Regions from separate parts of the Cupriavidus taiwanensis LMG 19424 genome, predicted to be linked through region 2. Evidence: predicted binding sites of a transcription regulator. Region 2 holds the regulator's gene; each other region holds the start of a gene.
The links. The regulator FNR, encoded in region 2, switches genes on or off when oxygen is low (the NO sensors DNR and NnrR bind a similar motif). The targets are predictions, from matches to a motif close to TTGATNNNNATCAA.
Positions count from the first base shown of each region.

Region 1: the regulator FNR is predicted to act here: its motif matches at 1,211-1,224, upstream of hemN (oxygen-independent coproporphyrinogen III oxidase).
Region 3: the regulator FNR is predicted to act here: its motif matches at 2,078-2,091, upstream of paaA (1,2-phenylacetyl-CoA epoxidase subunit PaaA).

Region 1 is NC_010528.1:3,237,622-3,240,862, forward strand. It holds gene hemN (oxygen-independent coproporphyrinogen III oxidase) at 1-1,149, opposite strand, end outside; gene RALTA_RS15015 (ABC transporter substrate-binding protein) at 1,445-2,479, shown strand; gene RALTA_RS15020 (UvrD-helicase domain-containing protein) at 2,504-3,241, opposite strand, start outside.
Region 2 is NC_010528.1:1,954,380-1,957,620, reverse strand. It holds gene ccoG (cytochrome c oxidase accessory protein CcoG) at 1-1,129, shown strand, start outside; gene RALTA_RS08955 (membrane protein) at 1,173-1,382, shown strand; gene RALTA_RS08950 (hypothetical protein) at 1,379-1,624, shown strand; gene fnr (fumarate/nitrate reduction transcriptional regulator Fnr) at 1,679-2,404, opposite strand; gene RALTA_RS08940 (sulfite exporter TauE/SafE family protein) at 2,482-3,241, shown strand, end outside.
Region 3 is NC_010530.1:1,734,051-1,737,291, forward strand. It holds gene paaC (1,2-phenylacetyl-CoA epoxidase subunit PaaC) at 1-692, opposite strand, end outside; gene paaB (1,2-phenylacetyl-CoA epoxidase subunit PaaB) at 706-987, opposite strand; gene paaA (1,2-phenylacetyl-CoA epoxidase subunit PaaA) at 1,044-2,042, opposite strand; gene paaX (phenylacetic acid degradation operon negative regulatory protein PaaX) at 2,170-3,093, shown strand; gene boxA (benzoyl-CoA 2,3-epoxidase subunit BoxA) at 3,189-3,241, opposite strand, start outside.

The sequences.
Region 1 (3,241 bases), 1.3 Mb from region 2:
CAGGTGGTCGTCGCCCGTCATCGCCACGCCCCGCGCCAGCGGCAGGCGGCCCTGGTCGAGCGCGCCGTAGTAGTCGTCGAGCGTGCGCGCGTTCTGCACGTAGCGCCCCGCGATCGCACCGATGGCCGAGATGCCGAGCCCGACCTGGTCGTAGCCGGCGTGCGTCGAATAGCCCTGGAAATTGCGCTGCAGCCGGCCCTCGCGCTGGGCCACCGCGAGGTCGTCATCGGGCAGCGCGAAGTGGTCCATGCCGATATAGACGTAGCCCTCGGCGGTCAGCCGCTCGATGGTCGAGACCAGGATGTCGAGCTTCTCGCCGGCCGGCGGCAACGCCTGTTCGTCGATGCGGCGCTGCGGCTTGAACACGTGCGGCAGGTGCGCATAGCTGTAGACCGAAAGCCGGTCCGGGCGCAGCGCCAGCACCTGGTCGATGGTGCGGCCGAAGCGCGCCGCGGTCTGGTGCGGCAGCCCGTAGATCAGGTCCAGGCTGACCGAGCGGAAGCCCAGCGCGCGCGCGGCGTCGACCACGGCGCGGGTCTCCTGGAACGGCTGGATGCGGTGGATGGCCTGCTGTACCTCGGCATCGAAATCCTGCACACCCAGGCTGACGCGATTGAAGCCCAGTTCGGCCAGCAGCGCCATGCGGTCCCGGTCGACCCGGCGCGGGTCGATCTCGATCGAATGTTCGCCCTCGCCAGCCAGGTCGAAATGCGTGTTCAGCAATGCCATCACGCGGCGCATTTCGTCCGGGTTCAGGAAGGTCGGCGTGCCGCCGCCCCAGTGCGACTGGATAACCTGGCGGCGCGCGCCCAGGCGCCCGGCCACCAGCGCCATCTCGCGCCCCAGGTAGCTGACGTAGCGCGCACTGCGGCCGTGGTCGCGGGTGATGATCTTGTTGCAGCCGCAGTAGTAGCAGATGTTCTCGCAGAACGGGATATGCAGGTATAGCGACAGCGGCGCCGGCGCGTCGGCGCGGCAGGCGTCCAGCGCATCGTGATACAGCGACAGGTCGGGACCGTTATGGAACCGGTCGGCCGTCGGGTACGAGGTATAGCGCGGACCGTTGCCGTCGATGCGCCCGGCCAGCGCGCGGAAGTCGGAGAGCGCGCGGCGGTCGAGCGCGGGGGAAGTCATGGCAGACGGGTTCATGGGGGGCGCGGGGGAATGGGTATGCGACACGTCATCGTAGGACCGGGCCGGCGCCCGCAGCTTGACCGCCGTCAAGCCCGGCACGGACCGGCAACAACGCTGCCTGCCGGGATGCGCGCGGACGTCACATTGGCGTCATGTGTAGCGGATACGCTGCGCGCCACCACGCCCGCGCGATCCGTCCTTGCCAACCATGTCACGTCCCTCTCGATCCACCACGCCCGCGCCGTACCCACCGCTGCGCGCACACCCGCCGGCAGATGCGGGTCGACGCCGGCTGCTGGCCGCGAGCGGCATGGCGCTGGCGCTGCCGGCGGTGCCGGTGGGTTCCGCCCTGGCACAGGCGCCGCGCACGGTGGTAGTCGGCCATCTGGTCGACCGCAGCGGCGCGCAGGCTGACCTGGCGCGCGATTACCTGGCCGGGGCCAAGGTCCTGTTCGACGCCGTCAATGCCGCCGGCGGCGCGATGCGCATCCGCCATGTGGTGCGCGATGCCGACCCGGATCCGCGCCGCGCGCTGGCGCAGGCGGTGTCGCTGGCCGATAGCGAACAGGCCGGGTTGCTGTTCGGTCCCGGCGACCGGCTGCTGCCCGTGCTGGCGTCTTCGGCCGAACTGGTCCGGCGCGGCATCCAGATCGTGGCACCGCTGTCAGGGCTGGCGCTGTCCGCGGACAATGTCTGGTTCACGCGCGCCGACTACCAGGCCGAACTGGACGCCGCCGCGCAGCAGTTGCGCGGCTACGGGCTGACGCACATCGCGCTGGCCGTGGCACCGGATTTTGCCGTGTCGTCGCTGGCCCGGCTGGAGGCGCAGACCGGCACCCGGGCGGTGGTGCTCGAAGGCACCGGCGAAGCGGCGGCGCGACGCATTGCCGCCGCGCGCCCGGGCGCGGTGATCGTCGCCGGCGACACCCTGGCCTATGCCGGTCTGGGCCGGGCACTGGCCGCGCAGGGTTGGTACGGGTTCCTGGTCGGCCTGTCCTCGGTCAGCGCCAATGCCGCGCGCGAGATCCTCGGCCGCGGCTACGCCGGCGGCCTGGTGCTGACCCAGGTAGCGCCGGGCCCGCAGCAGGCCACGTTGCGGGTGGTGAAGGAACACGTGGCGCGCATGAAGCAATACCTGGACGAGCCGCCGTCGCCGGCGACCCTGGCGGGCTATATCGGCGCCGCCTGGCTGGCGCGGTCGCTGCAGGGCGCGCGCCCGGGCGGCACGGCGGAGCTGCGGCGGGCGCTGCAGGGGCGCGTCGACGTGGGCGACTTCACGCTGGATTTCACGCACGGGCAGCGCGGCTCGCAGTACGTGACACTGGCGGTGACAGGCGCGCGCTAGACGTTGCTAGGGCGCCGGGCACGCTCAGCCGGCGACCGCCTTGCCACCATTGCCCAGCAGCGCCTTGAGCGCGCCGAGGCGGTCCTTCGGGCTCATTGCCGGGGTTGCGTCGACCGGCGCGGGCGCCTCTTCCAGCTTCATCTCGCCGATGAAGCGCGACGGCTGGCACGAGTAGGTCTCCCGCGCGCGCTTGCGCTTCTTGCACCAGCTGATCTGCAGGCTGCGCTGCGCGCGCGTGATGCCGACGTACATCAGCCGGCGCTCTTCCTCGATCTTCTCGTCGGTCATGTCGTCGTCTTCGCGGCAGTGGGGCAGGATCCCCTCTTCCACGCCGACCAGGAACACGTGCGGATATTCCAGTCCCTTGGAGGCGTGCAGCGTGGACAGCCGCACGGCGTCGGGATCTTCCTCGCGCCCTTCGAGCATGCTCATCAGCGCCACGGTCTGCGTCAGCTCGAGCAGGTTCTTGCCTTCGCTGCCGAAGCCGTCGGCGTTGTCGTAGCCGGTGGCTTCCTCGCCCTCGGCCGCTTCCGGCTTGGTGCCCTTGCGCTTGAGCCATTCGAGGAACTCGAGCGTATTGGTCCAGCGCGACTGCGCCTGCCGTTCGTCGAAGCTGTCGTACAGGTAGGCCTCGTAATGGATGCCGGCCATCAGGTCGTCGAGCACCTCGGTGGCCGGGTCCTTCGCCGCGCGGTCGGCCAGCCGCACCATCGATTCACAGAACACGCGCAGCGGCTCCAGCTGGCGCGGCTGCAGCTTGCC
Region 2 (3,241 bases):
GATCGCGGGGCGGCTGTTCTGTGGCTACGCGTGCCCGCAAACGGTCTATACCGAGATCTTCATGTGGATCGAGCGGCGGGTCGAAGGCGACCGCATCGCCCGCATCCGCCTCGACGGGGATCCATGGAGCCTGCGCAAGTTCCGCATCAAGGCCACCAAGCATTTCCTGTGGGTGCTGATCGCACTGTGGACCGGCTTCACGTTCATCGGCTACTTTGCGCCGATCCGTGAACTGGGCGGCGAGGTGCTGGCGCTGTCGCTGGGGCCCTGGCAAGCGTTCTGGATGCTGTTCTATGCGTTCGCCACGTGGGGCAATGCAGGCTTCATGCGCGAGCAGGTGTGCAAGTACATGTGCCCCTACGCGCGCTTCCAGAGCGTGATGGTGGACCGCGATACTTATGTCGTGACCTATGACGTCGGTCGTGGCGAGCCGCGCGGCAGCCGCTCGCGCAAGACCGACCATCACCAGGCCGGCTTGGGCGATTGCGTCAACTGCAGCATCTGCGTGCAGGTATGCCCGACCGGCATCGACATCCGCGATGGCCTGCAGTACGAGTGCATTGGCTGCGGCGCCTGCATCGACGCCTGCAACCAGGTCATGGACAAGATGGACTATCCGCGCGGGCTGATCCGGTACACCTCGGAGAACGCGATGCGCAAGGGCCTGTCCGCGGCGGCGTCGCGCAAGCGCCTGCTGCGTCCGCGCATCATCATCTACTCGGTGATCTGGGCGGCGCTGCTGGCGGGCTTCATGGCATCGATCATGCTCCGCACGCCGCTGAAGGTCGACATCATCCGCGACCGCGGCGCGCTGGGTCGGGAAGTGGAAGGACGCTGGATCGAGAACGTCTATCGACTGCAGCTGATCAACACCACCGAAGCGCCGATGCAGATCCGCGTGCGCGCCGACAGCGATGAACTGAAGGGCCTGACGGTTGAATACGACAAGCAGGCCGAATCGCTGGCGCCGACCTCCAACCGGCTGCTGCCGATCCGCATCCGAGTGCCGATCGAGGCCGCCACGCAGGGCACGCACAAGATCAACGTAACGGTAACGAGCGAAGGCACGGAGCAGGGGCATGCCGAAATCCGGCAATCCACCAGTTTTATCGTGCCGCGCGATTTGTGAAGCTAGGTGATTCGTACGTAGTCGCCAAGATGAAGGGGGCAAGATGAGTCAGCAAGGCAATCCGTGGTGGAAGGAGCCGTGGCCGTGGCTGCTGATGAGCGGTCCGCTGCTGGCCATGGTGGCGTGCGGCGTGACGATCTGGCTGGCGTCGACGCATCCGGACATGCCGGTGCAGGGCGCGACCAGGCATGGCCTGGTGGTGGAGAAGGCGGAAGCTGTGCCGCCCAGGGCCGCGGCAGCGAGGCAGCCATGAGGTTGCGCTGGCTGATGTGGGTGCTGTGGCCCGGTTTCCTGATGGCGGGCCTGGCGACGGCGACGGTGTTTTCCGTCGTCGATCCGGGCGACCTGAAATTCTTCGGCCATCCGATCGAGTCGTCGCGCGAGTCGGTCTATACCGTCGGCTTTCTGCTGGCGTGGGTGTTCTGTGCGTTGTCCAGCGGGCTGACGCTGTACACCATGCCGACGCGGCTGGCCGATACGGACGAACTGGAATAGGGAAGGACCACCGCGCTGCCGGCGCCGCAGGCGGCGCGGCAACGCCGCGGTGGATCAGCAGCTTCGGCTGTAGAGTTGCTTGATGCCGTCGATGTCGATCAGCTTGACATGCCGCTGGCGGATCTGGATCAACCCGGCTTCGGCAAAGCGCGAGAACAGCCGGCTGACCGTCTCGAGCTTCAGCCCGAGGTAGCTGCCGATTTCTTCGCGGCTCATGCGCATCACGAACTCGGAGGCCGAATAGCCGCGCGCCGAGAGCCGCTCCGACAGATTGATCAGGAAGGCGGCAAGGCGTTCCTCGGCGCGCATCGAGCCGAGCGTGACCAGCATCAGTTGGTCGTGCGTGATTTCCTTGCCCATCAGCCGCAGGAACTGCTGCTGCAGCGACGGCAGGTCGGCCGACAGCGACTGCAAGTCATTCATGCGGACCACGCATACCTCGGTATCTTCCAGCGCGGTTGCATCGGACGCATGCTGCATCTCGCCCAGGCCGTCGAGGCCGACGATTTCACCGGGCAGGTGGAAACCGGTAATCTGCGAGCGTCCGTCTTCGGTGGTGACATGCGTCTTGAGCGTACCGAAGCGGATGGCGTAGACCGCAGTAAGCGGGTCGCCCATGCGGTAGAGGGTTTCCCCCTTGTGCACGCGGATGCGTTCCTGCACCAGCGTGTCGATCTTGGCAAGGTCTTGCTGCGACATGCCAACCGGAAGGCACAGCTGTCCCATCGCACAGGTGGAGCAGCGGGGTGACATCTCGGTAACGGGGATGGAGGTGAGCAATTGGAACCTGCTAGAAATGGCAGCGGGGCACGATACGAACATTTTACCGTGCGATGTGATGCGGCAGGGAGACAGATTTGACATTTGGCGTATTGATCAGTGTTTTCCTGCTCGCCCTGCTGGGCGGGGTGCACTGCGCCGCCATGTGTGGCGGAGTTGCGCTGGCTGTCGAGCAGCGGGGCGCCACGGCGGCGCCAGTGCGCCTGGTGCGCAGCCGGGGCGCCTGGCTTGGCGAGTTGTTGGTCATGCACATTGGCCGGATTTCCACCTATATGCTGCTGGGTGCAGCGCTGGGTGCTGCCGGCGCCACAGCATGGAAGCAGGACTACCTGCCGGTGCAGCGCTGGCTGTTCGGCGCCGGCAGCCTGATGCTGCTGTGGTCCGGCTGGCGCTTGCTGCGCGGCAGTACCTTTACCGTGCACTGGCTGGAACGGCTGGCGGCGCGCGCCGGCGCAGCGGTGGCTGGCGGGATTGGCGGGATTGGCGGGATAAGCGGCCTCGCCGGCGCGATGCCTGCCTTCGTGCGGGCGCGCGGCGGGCTGGCGCGGCGTTACGGCGTGGGCCTGGCCTGGGGACTGGTACCGTGCGGCATGGTCTACGGCGCGCTGACGCTGGCGCTGCTGGCGGGCAATGCCGGCTCCGGGGCGCTGGTCATGGGCGTGTTCGGGCTTGGCACGCTGCCGAACCTGCTGGTGCTGTCGGGGCTGTCGGGCTATCTCCGGCTGTGGTCGAGACGGCCGGCCGTGCGCCTGGGCGCGGGCCTTGCCGTGATGGCGTTCGGCGGGCTTGGCATTGCGCGAGCGGTGCTGCTGCCACATTCGCTCGCGGAACAGGGCT
Region 3 (3,241 bases), on a different contig from region 2:
AGGTGTTCGGTATGACGGCCGTGGCGGCCGCCGCTTTGCGCCCACTGGCCGGCGGGCACGCGCAGCGTGGCTTCTTCCAGTACCTCGCCGACATGGCGCTGCCAGGGCTCGGCCAGCGTGCCGGGAGCGGGAATCACGCCTTCGTTCGCCAGCGCGGTCTCGGCCGCATCGGCTTCGAACAGCTCGCCGGTGAACATCCACAGGTCGTCGAACGCGTCCTGCATGCGGCGGTGGCTTTCCTCGCTGCCATCGCCCAGGCGCACCACCAGGTCGGCGCTGCGGCGCACGTGGTAGGTCACTTCCTTGAGCGACTTGGCGGCGATCTCCGCGATGCGCGCATCGGTCGAGCGCTGCAGCGCCTCAAGCTGAAAGTAGTGCCACGTATCGAACAGGAACTGGCGCGCCAGCGTATCGGCATAGCTGCCGTTGGGCTGTTCCACCAGCAGCAGGTTGCGGAACTGGTGCGCATCGCGCAGGAATGCAAGGTGGTCGGCGGTGCGCCCCGCGCCCTCCACTTCCGCGGCATAGCCGAGCCACAGGCGGGTCTGGCCGATCAGGTCGAGCGCGACGTTGGTCAGCGCGATGTCCTCTTCCAGCGCCGGGCCGCGGCCGCACCATTCCGACAGGCGCTGGCCGAGCACCAGGGTGGAATCGCCGAGGCGCAGCAAATATTCGAGCTTGTGGTTCGTCATGGTCCGCGCCGTATCAGATGTGCTTGACCGCTTCCGGCATCGGGAAGAACGTCGGGTGGCGGTAGACCTTGCTGTTGGCGGGCTCGAACAGCGGGCCCTTGTCGCCGGGGCTGCTGGCGATCACGTCGCTGGCCCTGACCACCCAGACGCTGACGCCTTCGTTGCGGCGCGTGTAGACGTCGCGGGCGTTGTTGATCGCCATTTCGCCGTCGGGCGCGTGCAGGCTGCCCACGTGCTTGTGGGCCAGGCCGTGCTGGCTGCGGATAAAGATCTCCCAAAGCGGCCACTCTTTCATGGCAACCTCCTGTGTCAAGCGATTCGATGGGGGAGCGGCGCGCTGCGCCGCATGGGTCAGGCGGCGGCTTGCTGCGGCTGCTTGCCGGCCTGCTTGTCCGCGTGGGCCACCAGTGCGTCGCGGAACCATGCGCCGTCGTCCCAGGCCTTGACGCGGGTGCGCAGGCGGTCGCGATTGCACGGGCCGTTGCCCTGGATCACGTTGTAGAACTCGGACCAATCGATCTCGCCGAAGTCATAGTGGCCGCGTTCCTCGTTCCACTTCAGCTTCGGGTCGGGAATGGTCAGGCCCAGGTATTCGGCCTGCGGCACGGTCTGGTCGACCATCTTCTGGCGCAGCTCGTCGTTGGAGAACAGCTTGATGCGCCATTGCATCGACTGCGCGCTGTTGGGCGAATCGCCGTCGGATGGGCCGAACATCATCAGCGCGGGCCACCACCAGCGGTTGAGCGCATCCTGCGCCATCTGCTTCTGTTCGGGCGTGCCGTTGCACAGCTTCAGCAGGATGTCGTAGCCCTGGCGCTGGTGGAACGACTCTTCCTTGCATACGCGCACCATGGCGCGCGCATACGGGCCGTACGAGCAGCGGCACAGCGGCACCTGGTTGATGATGGCCGAGCCGTCGACCAGCCAGCCGATCATGCCGATGTCGGCCCAGGACAGCGTGGGGTAGTTGAAGATGCTGGAATACTTGGCCTTGCCCGAATGCAGGTCGCCCAGCATCTGGTCGCGCGACACGCCCAGCGTCTCGGCGGCGCTGTACAGGTACAGGCCGTGCCCGGCTTCATCCTGGATCTTGGCCAGCAGCACCGCCTTGCGCTCCAGCGTGGGCGCGCGGGTGACCCAGTTGCCTTCCGGCAGCTGGCCGACGATTTCCGAATGCGCGTGCTGGGAGATCTGGCGAACCAGGGTCTTGCGGTAGGCCTCGGGCATCCAGTCCTTGGCCTCGATCTTGATGCCGTCATCCACGCGGGCCTGGAACGCGCGCTCCTGCGGGTCCATCTCTTCCATCGCGCGGAGCCTTGTTGCTCCTGTCTCCACCAGCTGTGCGTACATGCCTGCTCCGCTTTTGTCGGGCCCCGCCCGGGGTCTTGATTTGCGTCAACCGCATTAGTTGCAATGCATGGTAGTGATACAATTTGATTCAAGCAATCAACGATTGTGTATCACTTTTAGGACCGCGATGGCGACCGCTCCCGACCCGCAACAGCCCTCCCCGCGCATTGCCCGGCTGGCGCGCGGCCTCAAGCTGGGTGCAAATTCCTTGCTGGTGACGCTATTCGGCGACGTGGTGGCGCCACGGCCGCAGGCAGTGTGGCTGGGGAGCCTGATCCGCCTCGCGGCGCCGTTCGGCATCAACGACCGGCTGGTGCGGACCGCTACGTTCCGGCTGACCGCGGACGACTGGCTCGCCGCCACCAGGATTGGCCGGCGCAGCTATTACGGCCTGTCGGAAGCCGGCCTGCAACGCGTCGTGCACGCCGGCAAGCGCATCTATGCGGGCGAGGCGCAGGAATGGGATGGCCGCTGGACGCTGGTGATGGTGCGCGGTGACGTGCGCGCCACCGTCCGGCAGAAGCTGAAGCGGGAGTTGCTGTGGGAAGGCTTCGGCGCGATCGCGCCCGGGGTCATGGCGCATCCCAGTGCGGACCTTGGCTCGCTGCGAGAGATTATCCAGTCAGCGCGCGCGCAGGACTACGTGGCGGTGATGGAGGCAAGCAGCCTGGCAGCATTCTCGATCCGGCCGCTGCAGGCGCTGATGCACCAGACCTTCAAGCTGGGCGATGTGGCGCACGCGTGGCAGGCGCTGCTGCGGCGATTTTCACCACTGGCGGAGGAAGCGGCAGACTTGCCGCCGGTCGATGCGTTCTTTGTCAGGACGCTGCTGGTCCATGAATACCGGCGCGTGCTGCTGCGCGACCCGAACCTGCCGGAGGCGCTGCTGCCGCAGGACTGGCCGGGGCGGACGGCGCGGGGGATGTGCAGCGGGATGTATGGGGCGCTGCTGGAGGCGAGCGAGGAATACCTGCATGGGGTGGTGGAGGTGGCGGAGGGCGGGTTGGCCGATGCGTCGAACGAATTGCGCAAACGGTTCAAGCATGCCTGACATCCCGCGAAACCCACCGGTCTGCTCCCCTCTCCCGCGCGCGGGCGAGGGGAGCCTGTGCGGGCGGCGATGGCGCTATCTGCGACGCCTCGCCTTCAGTACGTCTCCAGATGCAACCGCCCTTCCCGCTTCAATCCTTCCGCCAGGG